Regions from separate parts of the Rahnella sp. ATs2 genome, predicted to be linked through region 3. Evidence: predicted binding sites of a transcription regulator. Region 3 holds the regulator's gene; each other region holds the start of a gene.

Region 1 (6,567 bases), on a different contig from region 3:
GAGTTCATCAGCGGGTAATCCATGATTTCCATCGCCAGCGTCACCTGCGCGCGGCTGGCCATTTCGACGGACTCCTGCAAACCTTCACGAAAACGCTCGCGGGTATGATCGTTGGCCTGCTGGTACCAGACGTCATAACCGGCGAGCTGGATCACGCGGATGCCCAAGTCCTGCGCCAGCACGATGGCTTTACGCATGATTTCCAGCCCGTGATTGCGGGTTTCATCGTCTTCTGCGCCGAGCGGGAACCGCCGGTGTGCGCTCAGGCACATCGACGGAATACGGATGCCGGTACGCGAAATCGCATCGACGACCTGCAAACGCTGCTCACGTGACCAGTCAAGCCGCGCCAGCCGGTGGTCGGTTTCATCCACCGACATCTCAACGAAATCGAAGCCCAGCTCTTTCGCCATGGTCAGGCGTGCCAGCCAGTCTTCGCCCGCGGGCAGGGCTTTTTCATAGATACCGAGCGGAACGGCTTTGTGCATCATGTGATATTCCTTAGCCCCAGAGCTGGCGGATGGATTTTTTGAACTGACGCGCCGCATCAACCGGATCTTTGGCATCGCGGATACTGCGCCCGGCAATAAATACGTGAACCGGAATGTCTTTAAACAGCGGCAAATCTTCCAGCGCCAGACCGCCTGTGATCGTCACTTTAAAGCCCATGCCGGAAAGGCGTTTGATTGCGGTGATATCGGCATCGCTCCACGCCACACCGGCAGCCTGTGCGTCACGGCTGCGGTGATAAACCACCTGCTGGATACCGGCGTCATGCCATTCCTGCGCCTGTTCCCACGTCCAGTAACCGGTCAGTTCAATCTGCACATCGCCGTTGAATTCCTTCGCTACTTCCAGCGCGCCTTTGGTGGTGTTGATGTCGGCGCAGCAAATCACCGTTACCCAGTCGGCATTGGCTTCAAAACACATGCGCGAGAGTATTTTTCCGGCGTCGGCGATTTTGGCATCGGCCAGCACGATTTTCTCCGGATACAGCGCTTTAAGATCTCGCACCGCGCGCACGCCTTCTGCGACACACAAAATGGTGCCGACTTCAATAATGTCGACTTCACTGGCGATCAGGCGCGTGGTTTTGTAGGCATCGTCCATCGACTGGTTATCCAGCGCCACCTGCAACATCGGTAATGAATGAGTCATATTGAATTCCTTCTCTGATAACGAATTAGTGAACCGCCGTGGCGGAGGTCAGGTCGATCAAATCCAGCACCTGTTGCGCGGTAGTACAGGCGCGCAGGCGGTCAAAATTGGCTTCATCATCAAGCAGGTTCACCACCTGCATGATGCCCACTTCCTGATGTGCATTGGCATCCACCGCCGCCAGCGTAATAAGGATATCCACCGGATCGTTATCCTCATGATTGAACACCCGTGGCGTTTTCAGTGTCACCAGCGCAAAACCGGTTTTGAGAACCCCTTCTTCCGGGCGGCCATGCGGCATTGCCAGACCCGGCGCGATCACGAAGTACGGCCCGAACTGTTTCACGCCATCCAGAATCGCCTGGTAATAACGCGGCTCGACCACACCGGCTTCCACCAGCATATCGACGCCAATTTTCACGGCGTCCTGCCAGGTTTCTGCTTCTGCGTTAAGGCGAATCGAGTTGTTTTCAGCCAGCGAATCTCGCAGTTTCATACATCGCTCCTTACTTTTTCAGATCAGCGGAAAAGTGCGCGTTAATCACTTCCATCACTTTCGGACCGAAGTCCGCCGCCGACAGCATGTTGCGCACGCCGACCACGTATTTGTTGCCACTGACGGTGATTTCATCCGCCACGTGTGTGGAGGCGACAATAATGTCGGCGCCGCTCAGCTCAGATTTGTATTCCCCCACCGCGCAGCTGTTCATGGTGTGATCCACGCCTTCCTGGGTCAGGAACTGGCCGATTTTCATCTTCATGATCATCGAACTGCCCTGCCCGCAACCGCATACCGCCAGAATTCGTACTGTCATGAGAACCTCTTTGTTTGGTGATAAATCATTTATGAGAAGTCATTAGTGAGAAACGGACTGATTAAGCGTTTGTTTTTCAGCATCTTCTTCAGCACGCAAGGTGCGACCGGCGAAGAACATGTAAAGCAATGCGATGACCGCGATGACGCCCATAAAGGCCATGCCGAGGCTGAAGAAGCCCTGCATCATTGGCGGTGCCAGAATTGACCAGTCGGCCATGCCCATCCAGGCGCTCAGACCGGTGAGTTTGATGGCCCAGACGCAGCCAAAGATTTCGATCATCCCCATCACCAGACAGATTTTCAGCGCCGCGCGCCAGCCACCGAAGTGGTTGGCAAACACGCCGATGGTAGCGTTGGAGAAGAACATCGGGATAAAGCCGGGAATGATCATGATGGAAGAGCCCATGCCAAACAGAATGGCGACGGCAATCAGCTGGCCGATGGTGCCCCACATAAAGCCCCAGACCACGGCGTTCGGCGCAAAGCTGTAGATAGCCGCGCAGTCGATGGCCAGAACGGCACCGGGAATTAAGCGCTGGGAGATGCCGTTAAAGGCTTCGGTCAGTTCAGCGACGAACATGCGCACGCCCTGAATGATGATGAAAATCGCCACCGCAAACATCAGACCGGTTTGCAGGATGTAAATCGTCCAGTGAGTTTTTCCGGCCATTTGTTGCAGCGTATCGAGGCCAAAAGAGCACAGAATAATGCCGAAGAATACGGTCATCACGATGGCAGTAGAGACGATATTGTCGTGGAAGATATTCAGCCAGCCCGGCAGTTTAAGGTTTTCTACACTGTCTTCTTTTTTACCGAGATACGGCGCGACCTTACAGGCAATCCACGAGGCGAATTGCTGCTGATGACCAATCGAGAAGCCGCTGTTTTCGGTCACGGCCTGCGTCGGTTTGTACATCATGTTCGAGGTGATTCCCCAGTACAGCGACACCAGAATTGCGGTTGACCAAATGGTCGTCCACATCGGGTAGCCCATGATGAAGAAGAACACCGCAATCAGCCCCGCCTGCTGAAACATAATGTGGCCGGTCAGCATGATGGTGCGAATGCCGGTAATGCGGCGGAACACCACCATCAGAATATTCAGCGCCAGCGCGATCAGCACCGCATATCCGACCCAGCTGTAGGCCTCGCCCATGCGCTCAACCGTGGCCATCATCGACGCATAGGTGTCTGATATTGCGCCGTTAATGCCATACACTTCTGAAAGTTTTGCCACCACCGGTTTAAAGGTACCGGTCAGAATGCCGGATCCTGCCTGCAGTAACATAAAGCCGATAATGGTTTTGATGGTGCCCTTGATGATCACCGTCGCGCTCTTCCTGAGCAGGATGTAACCGAGCATGGTCACAAGCCCCAACAGCAACGGCGCGTTGGTCATAACCTGATTAAAAAATACGGTGAAGATGGTGTAGAGGAATTCCATAAGACTCTCCGTCTGACCTTGTTTGATCTCTTCAGCACGTTTGTATAGCAAACTCCGCGCTAAACAGTGAGGGACAGATGCACTCTAATGCTCACATCGAATCAGATAAAGATTCATAATGATTATTTGTGAGCAGTCTCGCAAGATATCGTCATGATGTGTCATTGCCACCGCAATGAAAATTCTTATATTTACTATGCATTTCAATATGATAATCATTTAAACAAAAACGGATATCTCGCTAAATCCATACATCTTCATCCGATCCTGTCGCTATCCCCGCTGAGAAACACATCCTGAAAACCATTGTCATGATGAGTTTTCGATGATAACTTTCTTACAAACAAATCATATATAATCATTAAATGATTCATTATGACGCTACTTCAAAGCCAACTCAGATGAGGGAATACCATGAGCAAAGTAGAAACGATCAGCCGCGAGTCCTGGATCCTCAGCACTTTTCCGGAATGGGGCACCTGGTTAAACGAAGAAATCGAGCAGGAAAAGGTCGCGCCAGGCACCTTCGCCATGTGGTGGCTGGGCTGTACGGGGATCTGGCTGAAGTCTGAGGGCGGCGCAAATATCTGCGTCGATTTATGGTGCGGCGTGGGCAAGCAGAATCACAGCAGTCCGCTGATGAAAACCGGCCACCAGATGCAGCGCATGGCCGGTGTGAAGAAGCTCCAGCCGAATCTGCGCACCACGCCGTTCGTTCTCGATCCCTTTGGGATCAGGGAGATCGACGCGGTGTTGTCCACCCACGATCATAACGATCATATCGATGTGAACGTGGCCGCCGCTGTCATGCAAAACTGTTCTTCTGAAGTCCCGTTCATCGGCCCGCAAACCTGCGTGGATTTGTGGATGAACTGGGGCGTGCCTGCCAGCCGCTGTATCGTGATGACGCCGGGCAAAGTGATACGGATCAAAGACGTGGAAATTCACGCTCTGGATTCCTTCGACCGCACGGTGCTGATTACCCTGCCCGCAAACCAGAAAGCCGCCGGCGTATTGCCGGATATGATGGATCAGCGTGCGGTGAATTATCTGTTCAAAACGCCGGGCGGAAACCTGTATCACAGCGGCGATTCGCACTATTCCAACTACTACGCCAAACACGGCAACGAGTATCAGATTGACGTGGCGCTCGGCTCTTATGGCGAGAACCCGCGCGGCGTGACCGACAAAATGACCAGCGTGGATATGCTGCGCATGGCGGAATCCCTGAACACCAAAGTCGTTATTCCGTTCCACCACGACATCTGGTCGAATTTCCAGGCCGATCCGCAGGAAATCCGTGTGCTGTGGGAGATGAAAAAAGATCGCCTGAAATACGGCTTCAAACCGTTTATCTGGCAGGTTGGCGGTAAATTCACGTATCCGGATGATAAGGATAACTTCGAGTATCACTATCCGCGTGGCTTTGACGACTGCTTTACGACAGAAACCGACCTGCCGTTTAAATCCTTCTTATAAATACCCGTCATACTTCAAGTTGCAGATGCGTTGACTGCGCTCACTCCCCCCGGTCACTTAGTTAACTAAGCTCCCGGGGCTTCCTGAGCTTGTCGCCTTGCTGCAACTCGAATTATTTAGGGTATTGATTGAGGCCGATTAATTTGCGTCTTCATAAACAATGCATTTCGCATTACTGCTCGTTTATAATCATGGAATAATCATTTAACGATTTGCCCGGAGCCACCATGACTGAGCCACAACGCCACAATGCTATTCTCGATCTGCTGCAACGTCAGGGGCAGATTTCCGTCGCTGATGTGATTGATCAGTTTGATATTTCACCCGCTACAGCGCGTCGTGACATCACCAAGCTCAACGAACTGGGCAAACTGCGTAAAGTGCGTAACGGGGCGGAAGCTGTGAATCAGCCGCGTCAGAACTGGACGCCGCTGAACATCCATCAGACGCACAATCTCAATGAGAAAATGCGCATCGCCAAAGCGGCTGCCGGACTGTGCCAGCCGGGTGAAAGTGTGGTGATTAACTGCGGGTCGACGGCATTTTTGCTGGGGCGGGAAATGTGCGGGAAAGACATTCAGGTCATCACCAATTATCTGCCGCTGGCCAATTATCTGATTGAGCAGGAACACGACAGCGTGGTGATCATGGGCGGTCAGTACAATAAAAGTCAGTCAATTACCCTGGCGCCACAGGACGGCGACGCCAGCCTGTATGCCGGGCACTGGATGTTCACCAGCGGCGCAGGACTGACCACCGACGGCCTGTATAAAACCGACATGCTGACGGCGATGGCCGAGCAGAAGATGCTGAATTATGTCGGAAAACTGGCGGCACTGGTCGATAGCAGCAAAATCGGCCAACGTGCAGGTATGCTGTTCAGCCGCACCGAGCAAATCGATGTGCTCATCACCGGCAAAGAAGCCAACAGTGAAATCATCGAACAATTACGCCAGAAAGGTGTGCAGGTGATCCTCGTTTAATGCTTAACCCTGCTTTTCGTCTGGTCTTAGTCGCGCAATTATTGGGTAGAATAGCGGCATAACCTTTTATGAGGCACGACCAGAATGGAACAATTTGAAGCAATCAGCGTTGAACAAGCGCATACCCGCCTGACTTCAGGCGAAGCCGTGATGGTCGATATCCGCGACCCGCAAAGCTTCGGCGCAGCACATGCCCCGGGCGCTTATCACCTGAGCAACGACAGCCTGCCCGCCTTTATTCAGCAGGCCGATGCCAAAACGCCGGTACTGGTGATGTGCTATCACGGCATCAGCAGCCGTGGCGCCGCGCAATTCCTGATTTCTCAGGGTTTCGAGTCGGTGTACAGCGTTGACGGCGGTTTCGAAGCCTGGTCAAAAACCTTCCCGCAAGATATCGAAGCCTGATCCCACCTTTATTTGCCTCCGGCGCAGGCTATAGTCTTTATTAACTGGGTCTTTATAAACCGGGTCGTTTTAACCCAGGTCTTTATAACCAGGCTAATGAGTTTGCGCCGAAAATGTTCTTAAGCTGAAAAAGCTACCTTTCTCCAGTGTTGATATAATTTCTGCCTACTATCGACAGGATTCCAAGATGAAACATCTGAACACTTCACGTTCTTTAGGGATGCGTACGCTCGCCGTTCATGGCGGACAGCAGCCCGATGCCCTGACCGGCGCGATTGCGA
Region 2 (6,567 bases), on a different contig from region 3:
CCATTGCTGATTTTGTCGCGGATTAACGCGTCACGCGTTGGTTTGTCCGGAATACGCAATAAGGCTTCGGCGAGACACATCAGCGCCACGCCTTCCTGAGAAGACAGGGAGAATTCCTGCAACAGGCTTTGCACCATCCCGGCGCGACCGTTTGCACTCTTCTGGTTACGCAGTTTTGTGGCGATGTCGGCGGCCAGTTTCAGCGCAGCGTCGCCAAGCGGGGCAGGTAAACGGGCCTGCTCCAGCAGCATAGAAACCGCTTCAGGCTCGGGACGACGATAGGCGGCGGTAATGGCGGAACGGCTGACCGACTGCGGTAAAATCTGCTCGGCAAAATCAAGGAACGGCTGATGCGTTTCCTGAACCGCCGGTAAGGCAGCCTCGTCGCTTTCGCCGGCAGTTGCGCCGTTCAGCGCCGGGATCTCCGGCAAAGCATCACCATTTTCCAGACGTTCCAGATAAGAAAAAATCGACTGCTTAATCAGCCAGTGCGGCGTGCGGTCAATTTTAAGCGCCGCCTCTTTTAGCCTGTCGCGTGTGCTCTCGTCCAGCTTCACGCCCATCGTTGTCATACCCATGCGCAACCACTCCATATGAAAAGGTTCAGGTGAATTCATTATCTTTATGGCAAGCAATATCTTCTATGTTGCAACCTTGTGCAACCCTGTTAATGCACGAAGTATGCCTGATGTGATTTATTTGGCATTTTTAACAAAATGCGGCGTCTGGAAAAGCCTGTCTGACTGATATCACTCTAAACAGAAGGGGCGCAGCTGGTGCAACTTACGCAGTTGCAACGTGCAACCCGGATACAAAATAACTGTGATGGAGAGTGAATTTTAAGTATCGAAATTGTTAAAACAATTGAAAAGTCGTTGCCGCTGAACCAGTATCCGGCACGACAGGATTTTTGAATAACAACCCTACTTAAGACGCTGACTAATGACGCGTAACGATAAAAATATGGAGAGTAATGCTGAAACCTTTGCCGGTTTCAGCCATCATCTCGCCCCGGCAGGCTTTTGACCGTCTTTCCTAAGAAAGGCGTCAGGACAGACAGGTGCCGGACAACATCGCAAATAAGAAGAAAGTGGAGAATGGAATGACAATGAACACACCGATGCTGGTGACGTTTTGTGTTTATATTTTCGGGATGATTTTGATAGGGCTCATCGCGTATTTACGAACCAAAAACTTTGATGATTATATTCTGGGTGGACGCAGTTTAGGCAGCGTGGTGACCGCGCTTTCAGCCGGGGCTTCTGATATGAGCGGCTGGCTGTTAATGGGGTTACCGGGCGCGATTTTTATTTCCGGAATTTCTGAAAGCTGGATTGCGATTGGCCTGACGATCGGCGCGTATCTGAACTGGAAACTGGTGGCGGGGCGCTTACGTGTGCATACCGAAGCCAACAACAACGCGCTGACGCTGCCGGATTACTTCACCCATCGTTTTGAAGATTCCAGCAAGCTGCTGCGTATTATCTCGGCAATCGTGATTTTGGTGTTCTTCACCATTTATTGCGCTTCCGGCATCGTGGCCGGTGCGCGTCTGTTTGAAAGCACCTTTGGCATGACGTATCAGACGGCGCTGTGGGCCGGTGCGGCAGCGACCATCATTTATACCTTTATCGGCGGTTTTCTGGCGGTCAGCTGGACAGATACCGTGCAGGCCAGCCTGATGATTTTCGCGCTGATCCTCACGCCGGTGATCGTTATCCTCGCCGTGGGCGGTATTGATACCTCAATGATGGTGATTCAGGCTAAAAACCCTGAGTACACCGATATGTTTAAAGGCATGAATCTGGTGGCGATTTTGTCACTGCTGGGCTGGGGACTGGGCTATTTTGGTCAGCCGCACATTCTGGCGCGTTTCATGGCCGCCGATTCTCATCACACTATCCGCAGCGCACGCCGTATCAGCATGACCTGGATGATCTTGTGTCTGGCCGGCACCATCGCAGTGGGCTTCTTCGGGATTGCATACTTCAGCAATAATCCGGGTGAAGCGGGCAACGTGACCCAAAACGGTGAGCGCGTATTCATCGAACTGGCGAAAATCCTGTTCAACCCGTGGATCGCCGGTATCTTGCTGTCCGCCATTCTGGCGGCGGTGATGAGCACCCTGAGCTGCCAGCTGCTGGTGTGTTCCAGTGCGATCACAGAAGACTTGTACAAAGCGTTCCTGCGTAAAGGCGCGAGTCAGCGTGAACTGGTCTGGATTGGTCGTCTGATGGTGCTGGTGGTTGCGCTGGTAGCGATTGCGCTGGCAGCCAATCCTGAAAACCGGGTGCTGGGTCTGGTGAGTTACGCGTGGGCTGGTTTCGGTGCGGCGTTTGGTCCGGTTATCCTGATTTCGGTGATGTGGAAACGTATGACGCGTAACGGCGCACTCGCGGGCATGATCGTCGGTGCGGTCACGGTTATCTTGTGGAAACAATATGGCTGGACTGAACTGTATGAAATCATTCCGGGCTTTATCTTCGCCTCGCTGGCTATCTGGATTGTCAGCCTGATGGGACGCAAACCTTCTGCTGCGGTGGAAGAGCGTTTCACGACGGCGGAAGCAGAATACAACACCATTTAACACGCGGGCTTTATAGCCGTAACACATTTTGCCGTAACGATTTTTTAGCCGTTACAACAATGCCGAACGGGGTCGTCTGACCCCGTTTCTCAGACTCTCCCGCCACACTTTTCCCCATACTTCTCACCACGTGTTTCACCAGGCGTTTCATTAAAGAAAGTCCCGCTCTGTCATTTCATGCGCATTTCCTCGGACGCCTGCAAAAAAGGGTCGGTTACCTCTTGTATTTCTTTTGGCAAGAATGATAATCACTATCGTTTCTTTTTACTTTTCTTTACAGAGCCCTTACAGTTTTTGCCGATTCATGGGGTCAGGAGTTATCGCTATGTTCGTTCCGTTTCTCATTATGTTTCGCGAAGGGCTGGAAGCGGCGCTGATTGTCAGCCTGATCGCCAGCTATTTAAAACGGACGCAACGCGGGCAGTGGCTCGGTGTGGTCTGGATTGGCGTGTTCGTTGCTGCGGCGTTATGTCTGGCGCTGGGGCTGTTCATCAACGCCACCACCGGTGAATTTCCGCAAAAGCAGCAGGAATTATTTGAAGGCATCGTCGCCGTGGTCGCGGTATGCATTCTGACTTACATGGTGTTCTGGATGCGCAAAGTGTCGCGTTCCATCAAGGTGCATCTGGAAGGCGCAATTGATAATGCGCTCAGTTCCGGGCGCGGGCAGGGCTGGGCGCTGGTGGCTATGGTGTTCTTTGCCGTCGCGCGTGAAGGCCTGGAATCGGTGTTTTTCCTGCTGGCGGCTTTCCAGCAAGACGTGGGAATAGCCGCACCCATCGGCGCCATGCTGGGGCTGGGCGCGGCCATCGTGCTGGGTTTCCTCATCTACTACGGCGGTGTGAAACTGCATCTGGCAAAATTTTTCAAATGGACCAGCCTTTTTATCCTCTTCGTTGCGGCCGGTCTGGCGGCAGGTGCGATCCGCGCATTCCACGAAGCGGGATTGTGGAACGGTTTACAGGACATTGCGTTTGATTTGAGCAATACGCTCTCCACGCATTCCCTGTTCGGCACCTTGCTGGAAGGGATGTTTGGTTATCAGGAAGCGCCAAGTGTGAGCGAAGTGCTGGTCTATTTCCTGTACCTGATCCCGGCGCTGTTCTTCTTTTTCATGCCTCAGGGAAAATCCTCTGTGGCCGCCCCGGCCTCTGCCGGGCAAAAAACACAACGTTGATTTCATTCACTTCTCATCACCTTGCCTTTGCCATGGAGTTGTACATGCCACATTTTCGCCGTAAAGCTTTACAGATTGCACTGCTGTCTCTGCCGGCTTTTGCGCTGAGCGCAAACGTACTGGCAGCAGACGTTCGTCAGGTCAAAATTACTGTGAATGATAAACAGTGTGAACCGATGGCCCTGAGCGTCCCGGCCGGTAAAACACAGTTTGTTATCCACAACGACAGCCAGAAGAACCTGGAATGGGAAATTCTGAAAGGCGTGATGGTGGTGGAAGAGCGTGAAAACGTCGCGCCGGGCTTCACTCAGAAAATGACCGCCAATCTGGAGCCGGGCGAATATGACATGACCTGTGGCCTGCTGAGCAATCCAAAGGGCAAACTGACCGTGACCGCAGAAGGCGCGGCGGCTTCCGCTAAACCGGACGCGATGGCGCTGGTCGGGCCGATTGCAGAATATAAAGTGTATGTGACTCAGCAGGTTGGCGAACTGGTTTCCCACACCAAAGCGTTCACCGATGCTATTAAGAAAGGCGACCTGGCGAAAGCGCAGTCTCTTTACGCATCGACCCGCGTTTACTATGAGCGCATCGAGCCCATCGCGGAATTGTTCTCAGATCTGGACGGCAGCATTGATGCCCGTGAAGACGATTTCGAGAAAAAAGCGGAAGATCCAAACTTCACCGGTTTCCACCGTCTGGAGAAAATCCTCTTCGCAGATAAAACCACTAAAGGCGCGGAGCCTTTTGCTGACAAGCTGTATACCGACACGGTTGATCTGCAAAAACGTATCACTGACCTGACCTTCCCGCCTAGTAAAGTGGTCGGCGGTGCAGCAGGGCTTATCGAAGAAGTGGCAGCCAGCAAAATCAGCGGTGAAGAAGACCGTTACAGCCGCACCGACCTGTGGGATTTCCGCGCTAACCTCGACGGCGCGCAGAAAATCGTAAACCTGCTGCGTCCGCTGCTGGAAAAAGCCGACAAGCCGCTGCTGGATAAAATCGACGCAAACTTCAAAACTGTCGATTCTCTGCTGGATAAATACAAAACCAAAGACGGTTACGAGAACTACGAAAAACTGTCCGATGCCGACCGTAACGCCATGAAAGGCCCGATCACCACGCTGGCTGAAGATCTGGCTAAACTGCGCGGTGTGCTTGGTTTAGATTGATACTCTTAAGCTTCCTCCCCTGCGAAGGGGAGGGTTGGGGTGGGGTATTAAAGTAAAATTCAGCGGCTAAAGTGTGCCTAACCCCCAGTTTTGTTATTAATACCCCCTCCCAACCTCCCCCTTCGCAGGGGGAGGAGCGTTACACCGAGGCATAGCAATGAGCAATAAAAACGATAATAAGTCCGTTAATCAGGACGACGTTTCTTCTTCACGCCGCAGCTTGTTAAAAGGCGTGGGATTGTTAGGCGGGGCATTTGCCCTGGGCGGCGCAGCGACTGCGCAGGCTGAGAAAGCACCCGGAGCAAAAAAAGAGTACACGCCAGGCACCGTTTCCCCCGACGAACGCTGGGGCAAGCAACCGTATTATGGCGAACATCAGGCGGGGATTTTAACGCCGCAGCAGGCCTCGATGATGCTGGTGTCCTTCGATGTGCTGGCCACCAACAAAGCCGATCTGGAGCGTTTATTCCGTCTGCTGGATTCCCGTTTTGCATTTCTGACTACCGGTGGCACCGCGCCGTCACTGGATCCGAAATTCCCGCCGATGGATTCCGGAGTGATGGGCGCTGAAATTTATCCCGATAACCTGACCATGACATTGTCCGTCGGCGAATCACTGTTTGATGAACGCTTCGGACTGGCGCCGCATAAGCCGCTGAAATTAAGCCGCATGACGCGTTTTCCGAATGATTCCCTTGATGCGAAACTGTGTCACGGCGACCTGTCATTGCAAATCTGCGCCAACAACAGCGATACCGTGGTTCACGCATTGCGCGACATCATTAAATACACGCCGGATTTGCTCAGCGTGCGCTGGCGTCGTGACGGCTTTATCTCTTCTCATGCCGCGCGCAGTCAGGGCAAAGAGACGCCGATTAACCTGCTGGGCTTTAAAGACGGCACGGCCAATCCGGATTCCAAAGACAAGCCGCTGATGGATAAAGCCATCTGGGTGACGCCAGATCAGGCAGAGCCAGCCTGGACAACGGGTGGCAGCTATCAGGTGACACGTCTGATCCCGTTCAAAGTGGAATTCTGGGACCGCACGCCGTTGCAGGAACAGCAATCCATTTTTGGTCGCCATAAAGCCACCGGCGCGCCACTGGGCATGGAAAAAGAGCACGATGTGCCCGATTACACCAAAGACCCGGAAGGCAAAGTGATCCCGCTGGACGCGCATATCAGGCTGGCCAATCCGCGAACTAAAGAAACCGAAGACAATCTGATGCTGCGTCGTGGTTACAGCTATTCGCTGGGCGTGACCAATTCCGGCCAGCTGGAAATGGGGCTGATTTTTGTCTGCTACCAGCATGATCTGGAAAAAGGCTTCCTGACGGTGCAAAAGCGCCTGAATGGCGAAGCGCTGGAAGAATATATCCGTCCCAATGGCGGCGGTTTCTTCTTCACGCTGCCGGGCAATAAAGATGAAAGTCACTACCTCGGACAATCTTTGATCGAAGCATAATTGAGCTCCTCCCGCTGCGAAGGGGGAGGAACTCAATCCTGAAATGCTTTTTACGGCTGGTTACGCAATTCACGACCTGTTAATACTCCGCTTAATTCCTGAAAATCTCAGTAATGTCATGATGATAAATCGCGTAAATGATTTATCACGATGCCAGTTCTGAGAT
Region 3 (6,567 bases):
ATTGAAATGGCCGAAAGCAGCGAAAGCGGACATCCCAACGAAATCGCTTTCTCCAACAGCAACCGTGCTTACGACGAAGATTACTCCGGTGATAAAAGTGGGGTCAGCCTGTACAAAGCCGCCGGTAAATTTAAATACGGCGGATTCTGGGGACATGCCGGTTACATCCAGCCAACGGGCCAGACACTGATTGCACCGCACTGGAGCTTCATGCCGGGAACTTACCGCGGTGCGGAAGCGGGCTACAAGCACGATTTCGGTGATCCGGGAGAATTGAGTTTCTCCTACATGTGGGCGGATGAATATAAATCTCCGTGGCATCTGGAAATGGATGATTTCCGCCAGAACGATAAGAAAACGGGCGTTTCATACATCCACTCTCTTGGAGCGAAATACGACTTCAAAAACGACTTTGTGCTGGAAGGCGCTTTTGGTCAGGCTGAAAGTTACGTCGATCAGTATTTTGCCAAAGCGTCTTACAAAATCGATCTGATGGGCAATCCGCTGACCACCAGCTACCAGTTCTACGGTGCGGAAGATCGCATCAGCAATAAGAACGATCCGAACAGCTTGTATGACGGGATGGCCTGGTTGCAGGCGCTGACTTTCGGTTACACCACTGGTCAGTTTAACTGGCGGCTGGAAGGTACGATGGTCAAAGCGGAAGGTAATCAGGGCTACTTCCTGCAACGTATGACCCCGACGTATTCCTCCTCCAACGGTCGTCTTGACGTGTGGTGGGATAACCGTTCGGACTTCAACGCCAACGGCGAGAAAGCGGTGTACGCCGGCGTACTTTACGATCTGGCGAAATGGGATCTGCCGGGCTTTGCCGTCGGGGGTTCTTACGTTTACGCGTGGGACGCCAAACCGAGTACCAACGCCGCTTATGACCAGAGCCAGCGTCTGAAAGAGAGCGCCTGGAGCCTGGATGCGCTTTACACCATTCAGGAAGGCCGCGCGAAGGGGACACTGTTCAAACTGCATTACACCCAGTACGACAACCACTCGGATATTCCGAGCTGGGGCGGGGGTTACGGCAACATATTCCAGGATGAAAAAGACGTGAAATTCATCGTTATTGCTCCATTCACTATTTTCTGAGGTCGTTATGTCGATGAATAAATTACTGATGATGGCGGTATCGGCTGTTCTGCTGGCAGGCTGTGCGCCTACCGCCGATCAGGCACAGATTTCGCAAACGCGTGAAGACTACCGCGCGTGTATTAATTCTTCAGAAGGTAATCCGGACAAACTGGCATCCTGTCAGGTGTTGCTGAACAAGCTGAAACAGGAAAAAACACACCAGAAATTTGCGGAACAGGAAACAGTTCGCGTGCTGGATTACCAGCGCTGTCTGACGGCGCGCAAAACCGGTGATGGTCAGGCATATGCGGCGGATTGCGGTAAAATCTGGCAGGAAATCACATCCAATAACGCGCCTGCAATGGCGAACTAATAGCAGATTTTTGTAAAAGCCTTAGCTGGCAAAATCATCATTATCAAAAGCGAAACCCCGGCTTGCCGGGGTTTTTTACGTCGGCAAGCGGCGTCTGTGTTCGGGGTGAGAGGCAGACATAAAAAAACCGCTTTCCAGCGGTTAGTTTATTTAGAACATTTGCGACAATCGAAGCTGTGCAAATTAATGCGCAGGTTTGTCATTGTGCAAAGATTCATCTTCACGGCAGTCGCCTGCTTCACAGTGGCCGTACAGGTACAGACTGTGGTTGGTCAGTTTGATGCCATGTTTTTTAGCAATCTCACGCTGACGACCTTCAATATATTCGTCACGGAATTCAATCACACGACCGCAATCCAGGCAGATCAGGTGATCGTGGTGATGTTGCTGAGTCAGTTCGAATACGGACTTGCCGCCTTCGAAGTTATGACGGGTGACGATACCAGCATCATCAAACTGGTTCAGAACACGATAAACCGTGGCCAGACCAATTTCTTCGCCCATATCAATCAGTTGCTTGTACAGATCTTCCGCACTAACGTGATGACCTTCCGGCGCTTGCAGCACTTCCAGGATTTTGAGGCGCGGAAGCGTGACTTTTAAGCCGGCTTTCTTCAGTGCGGTGTTGTTGTCAGTCATGCGGATTCAGTCCTGTTACTATGTGCTAATCAAGTTGAGGCATGCAGCCTGTGGCATCGGCGGCACAAAATTGTTCGTTTACTGTTCTTCGTTTAAGGGAAGTGTGCCCATTCTCGTAAACGACAGCCTGTTAATAAAGATCACAAATTGCCTGTCACACTAATAATGCAACGACTTGATCGATAGAAAAAACAGATGAACTCAGTGTACCTTGATACGACCGAAAGTTACAATTTTGTAGCGGTTAAATTGTTAATTTCAGTAATAGTTTGGCCCTTCAATTGTAGAATAAATCCTCAGGGCCAACAGGGTTTTAGCCGATAATTTCTGAAAGGCTGAGTTCTTCTGTGATCTGTTTCACCCACGCATCAACACGTTCAGCGGTCAGTTCCGGCTGACGGTCTTCGTCAATTGCCAGTCCGATGAAGTGCTTATCATCTGCCAGGCCTTTGGATGCTTCAAAGTGGTAACCTTCAGTTGGCCAGTGTCCGACAATCACTGCGCCGCGTGGCTCAATGATATCGCGCACGGTACCCAGTGCATCGCAGAAATACTCGGCATAGTCTTCCTGATCGCCGCAGCCAAACAGGGCAACCAGCTTACCTTCAAAATCTATCTCTTCGAGCGACGGGAAAAAGTCATCCCAGTCACACTGCGCTTCACCGTAATACCAGGTTGGAATTCCGATCAGCAAAATATCGAATTTTTCCAGATCCTCTTTGCTGCTCTTCGCAATGTCATGCACCTCAGCCACATCTTTACCCAATTGTTTCTGGATCATTTTAGCGATGTTTTCGGTGTTACCTGTATCGGATCCAAAGAAGATACCTACAACGGCCATAAGATTATCTAACCTCTTGTTCTAAATGAAGTGCCCTGCATTGCAGGCAATAATAGCGAAGATGATACCAAACTCGCGAGGCGGAGAATATGCTTCTGCTCGCCTTCTTAACTGGGGAATAAGTTTATCGGGCAATATTTTAAAGTGTTATCGCCATCGTGTGCTTATCAACCACAGGGTTCCTGAGGTCATAAGCAAAGTGAAGAAATAAACCGGCTCCTTCCTTAAGTTTACGCATGTCCCGCCGATAGATGATGCGAGAGCAATCTCAACATAATAAAGAAATCGATGCCCGGAGAGGTGTTCAAACATGTCCGGGGGCGTAAGCCTGCTGGTTACCTGTTTTGATTCTCCGCATCCCCGTCAATCCTCAGACCAGAAACAGTCCTGTTTCGAGAGAGGCATATCGTGCAGTTTTTAAAAAATATTACCATCAGGGCCGCTTTATTAACCATTCTTGGCATCTTCTGCGTGATGTGGGCCGGTGTTTCCCTTTATACCGTCACATCACTTGGCACATTAACGCAAAATACCAGGAACAGTACCGAACTGGTCAACAACATGACGCTGATCAGCAAAGGTAACGATCAGTATTTCCGTACCGTGACGCGTCTGAGTCGTGCGGTTGCACAGCTTCAGGCTGACCCGTCAAAGGGCCCTGAAATTTTTGACAGCGCCAAACAATCTCTTGATGGACTGACTCAGGCGCTGGCTGATTTTAAATCAGTACCCCATCCGGGCCTGGAAGAATCAGCCATTCAGGAACTGCAGACCAGCTGGGAAAACCTGCTGACACAGGGCGTTACGCCGTTATTCAATGCTGCCAGCAGTAAGAATATCGACACCTATAACCAGTTAGCCAACACCACGGTTCCGGCGCTGAGCCGCACTTTTGGTTCATCAATGGAAAAAGTCAGCAGCCAGATTGCAGTTGATTTTCAGGCCGCACAAAATGAATCCAATCATCTGACCTACATGAGCAAAGTGATCCAGCTGAGCGCATTTGGTATTGGTTTGATCCTGTTGCTGCTGACCGACCGCTATCTGGTGATGGCGCTGGTGAAACCGCTGGATAAAATCCGCGATCAGTTCGCGGTGATCGCCAGCGGTGACCTGACGCAGTATATGGAAGAGTTCGGTAAAAACTGCGCCGGTAAACTGATCCCGCTGCTGAATGTGATGCAGGCGAGTCTGGTGAATACGGTGCAGACGATCCGTAACTGTACTAACCATATCTATCAGGGCGCATCGGAAATTTCAGCAGGGAATAATGACTTGTCTTCGCGTACCGAAGAACAGGCTTCTGCTCTGGAAGAAACCGCAGCCAGCATGGAAGAACTGACAGCGACGGTGAAACACAATGCCGATAACGCACATCACGCCAGCCAGCTGGTGATTGAAGCCTCCGGCACAGCGCAGAAGGGCGGAAATATTGTGGCGGACGTGGTCAGTACCATGAAAGACATTTCCGGCAGCTCAAAGAAAATTGCTGAAATTACGTCGGTCATCAACAGCATTGCTTTCCAGACCAACATTCTGGCGCTGAACGCCGCAGTTGAAGCCGCACGTGCGGGCGAACAGGGGCGTGGATTTGCGGTGGTCGCCAGCGAAGTGCGCAATCTGGCACAGCGCAGCGCCCAGGCGGCGAAAGAAATCGAATCCCTGATCAGTGAATCGGTTTCCCGCGTCGACAGCGGTTCAAAACTGGTTGAAAACGCCGGTCTGACGATGAATGAAGTGGTGCGCTCAATTACGCATGTCACCGATATCATGGCGGAAATTGCTTCGGCATCTGATGAGCAAAGCAAAGGCATCGGCCAGGTGGCGGTGGCGATCACTCAGATGGACAGTGTGACGCAGCAGAACGCCTCGCTGGTTGAAGAGGCATCGCAGGCTGCGGTTTCTCTGGAAGAACAGGCTGCATTACTCAACAACGCCGTGGCCACGTTCAAACTCAAAGACAGCGTCACCAACGTGAAGGGACGTCCAGCGAAAGCGGTTTCCGCTCCGTTGCTGCGTCCGGATACCGGGATGGGCGGGTTGCTTTCGGCGAATAGCGCGAAAAGTGCTGAGAACTGGGAAACGTTTTGAGAAGCACGAAGAGAGTGAGCGTTGAATAAGTAAGAAAAAACAAACGGGTAGCCTGAAAAGGTTACCCGTTTTTAATCAGCCTTCATGACCGTTAAGATGTGCCAGCAGCATCTCTTCAATCAGTTCGCTACGACTGATGTTACGTTCTTCAGCCAGCTTATTGAGCGTATCAACAGCATCGGCATTCATTTTCAGCTCAACGCGACGCAGACCGCTCGCTTTATCGCGGCGTAACTGATTGCGCTTGTTGATCCTGAGCTGTTCATCACGGGATAGCGGATTTGTTTTTGGACGCCCCGGACGGCGGTCATCTGCGAACAGATCAATCGTCGTGCGATCCAGTTGTTCTTTTGCCATAGGTAGCGGTACAACCAGGGAAGTTTTTACATCGGAAAACGGCAAGCCGATTCCTGACGAGCGTTTCACACATTTCGGGCTAAGAAACCCTGACCCAATTTACCCCCCGCGACTCAGCCTGAGTGAAACGGGGCGGCAAAATTATAGCGCGCAATCATACACTGGCGCGCCTGGGGTTCACAACGCCTGATTGCCCTGATTTCATGATAACTTTCTAAGTTGTGCAGACTTTTTGCACAATTTATCCCCAGGATGTTAAACCTTAGTCCACATCGATGAAACGGTGAACAGCGCGCAGCACGGCCTCAGGTTTTTCCGCGTGAACCCAGTGTCCGGTTCCGGCGACGACATAGGCTTTGGCCTGCGGGAACTGACGGGCGATATCTTCGCGGTAAGCGTCCTGCACATACGGCGACAATCCGCCGCGGATAAATAACGCCGGGTGATCCCACGCCGGTACGTCTTCCCAGCCGGTGATGGTTTCGTATTCACTGAGCAGCACCGGAACGTTAAAGCGCCATTCTCCCTGCTGGAAAGATTTCAGCAGAAACTGAATCACGCCGTCTTCCTTTATATACTCGCGCATACAGGCGGCAGCTGACGTGCGGTCACGTAATCCGGCAGCGGTGACGGCGTTAATCGCGGCAAAAATCTCATCGTGACGGCGCACGCGGTAATCGACCGGCGCGACATCAATGACGATCAGCTTCTCGATACGGTCAGGGATCAGCGCGGTCAGCGCCATCGCTGCTTTGCCGCCCATCGAGTGGCCGATAACAATGATTTTTTGGAAACCCACTTCATCCAGCGTTTCTGCTAAATCCTGCGCCATCGCGGCGTATGACATCTCATCAGAACGCCCGGACTGGCCATGGTTACGCAAATCGACCTGTAACACTCTATGCTGTTGTTTCAGGTCGCGGCCCAGAACGCCCAGATTATCAAGGGTTCCGAACAGGCCGTGGATTAACACAACCGGCAGGGCATGGCTGCCAGCGACTTCAGGTTCTTGCAGGCGATAATGTAATTTCATGGCGAAGTTCATACTGATAAACGATTCCATTAGGTTATCATGAGTTGCGGATGATTTTTTAGAACAGAAAGTTTCTGCCAGATGCCTGAGCGGGATTTGACTACCAGAAGCAAGAACAGGCCGGAGCCTGCATGCAGCAAAAACGGG

What was found. Region 3 encodes Fur, which represses iron uptake genes when iron is present. Its sites were predicted from a motif close to ATAATAATGAGAACNACTATCAA; they were not measured.
Region 1: a site for Fur is predicted at 3,595-3,617, ahead of ulaG (L-ascorbate 6-phosphate lactonase). Genes of this name have one in related genera too.
Region 2: a site for Fur is predicted at 2,823-2,845, ahead of efeU (iron uptake transporter permease EfeU). Genes of this name have one in related genera too.

What each region holds. Positions count from the first base shown of each region.
Region 1 covers NZ_JBLYPL010000013.1:103,998-110,564, forward strand. Annotated here, with positions in the region: gene ACJY2G_RS15595 (L-ribulose-5-phosphate 3-epimerase) at 1-491, opposite strand, end outside; gene ACJY2G_RS15600 (3-keto-L-gulonate-6-phosphate decarboxylase UlaD) at 502-1,158, opposite strand; gene ulaC (PTS ascorbate transporter subunit IIA) at 1,184-1,654, opposite strand; gene ulaB (PTS ascorbate transporter subunit IIB) at 1,665-1,973, opposite strand; gene ulaA (PTS ascorbate transporter subunit IIC) at 2,016-3,419, opposite strand; gene ulaG (L-ascorbate 6-phosphate lactonase) at 3,834-4,898, shown strand; gene ulaR (HTH-type transcriptional regulator UlaR) at 5,126-5,881, shown strand; gene glpE (thiosulfate sulfurtransferase GlpE) at 5,966-6,286, shown strand; gene ACJY2G_RS15635 (trans-sulfuration enzyme family protein) at 6,474-6,567, shown strand, end outside.
Region 2 covers NZ_JBLYPL010000008.1:216,268-222,834, forward strand. Annotated here, with positions in the region: gene putA (trifunctional transcriptional regulator/proline dehydrogenase/L-glutamate gamma-semialdehyde dehydrogenase) at 1-578, opposite strand, end outside; gene putP (sodium/proline symporter PutP) at 1,103-2,587, shown strand; gene efeU (iron uptake transporter permease EfeU) at 2,913-3,764, shown strand; gene efeO (iron uptake system protein EfeO) at 3,809-4,936, shown strand; gene efeB (iron uptake transporter deferrochelatase/peroxidase subunit) at 5,094-6,401, shown strand.
Region 3 covers NZ_JBLYPL010000010.1:170,376-176,942, reverse strand. Annotated here, with positions in the region: gene chiP (chitoporin ChiP) at 1-1,104, shown strand, start outside; gene chiQ (ChiQ/YbfN family lipoprotein) at 1,118-1,459, shown strand; gene fur (ferric iron uptake transcriptional regulator) at 1,643-2,098, opposite strand; gene fldA (flavodoxin FldA) at 2,412-2,939, opposite strand; gene ACJY2G_RS13070 (methyl-accepting chemotaxis protein) at 3,348-5,030, shown strand; gene ybfE (LexA regulated protein) at 5,106-5,387, opposite strand; gene ybfF (esterase) at 5,650-6,432, opposite strand.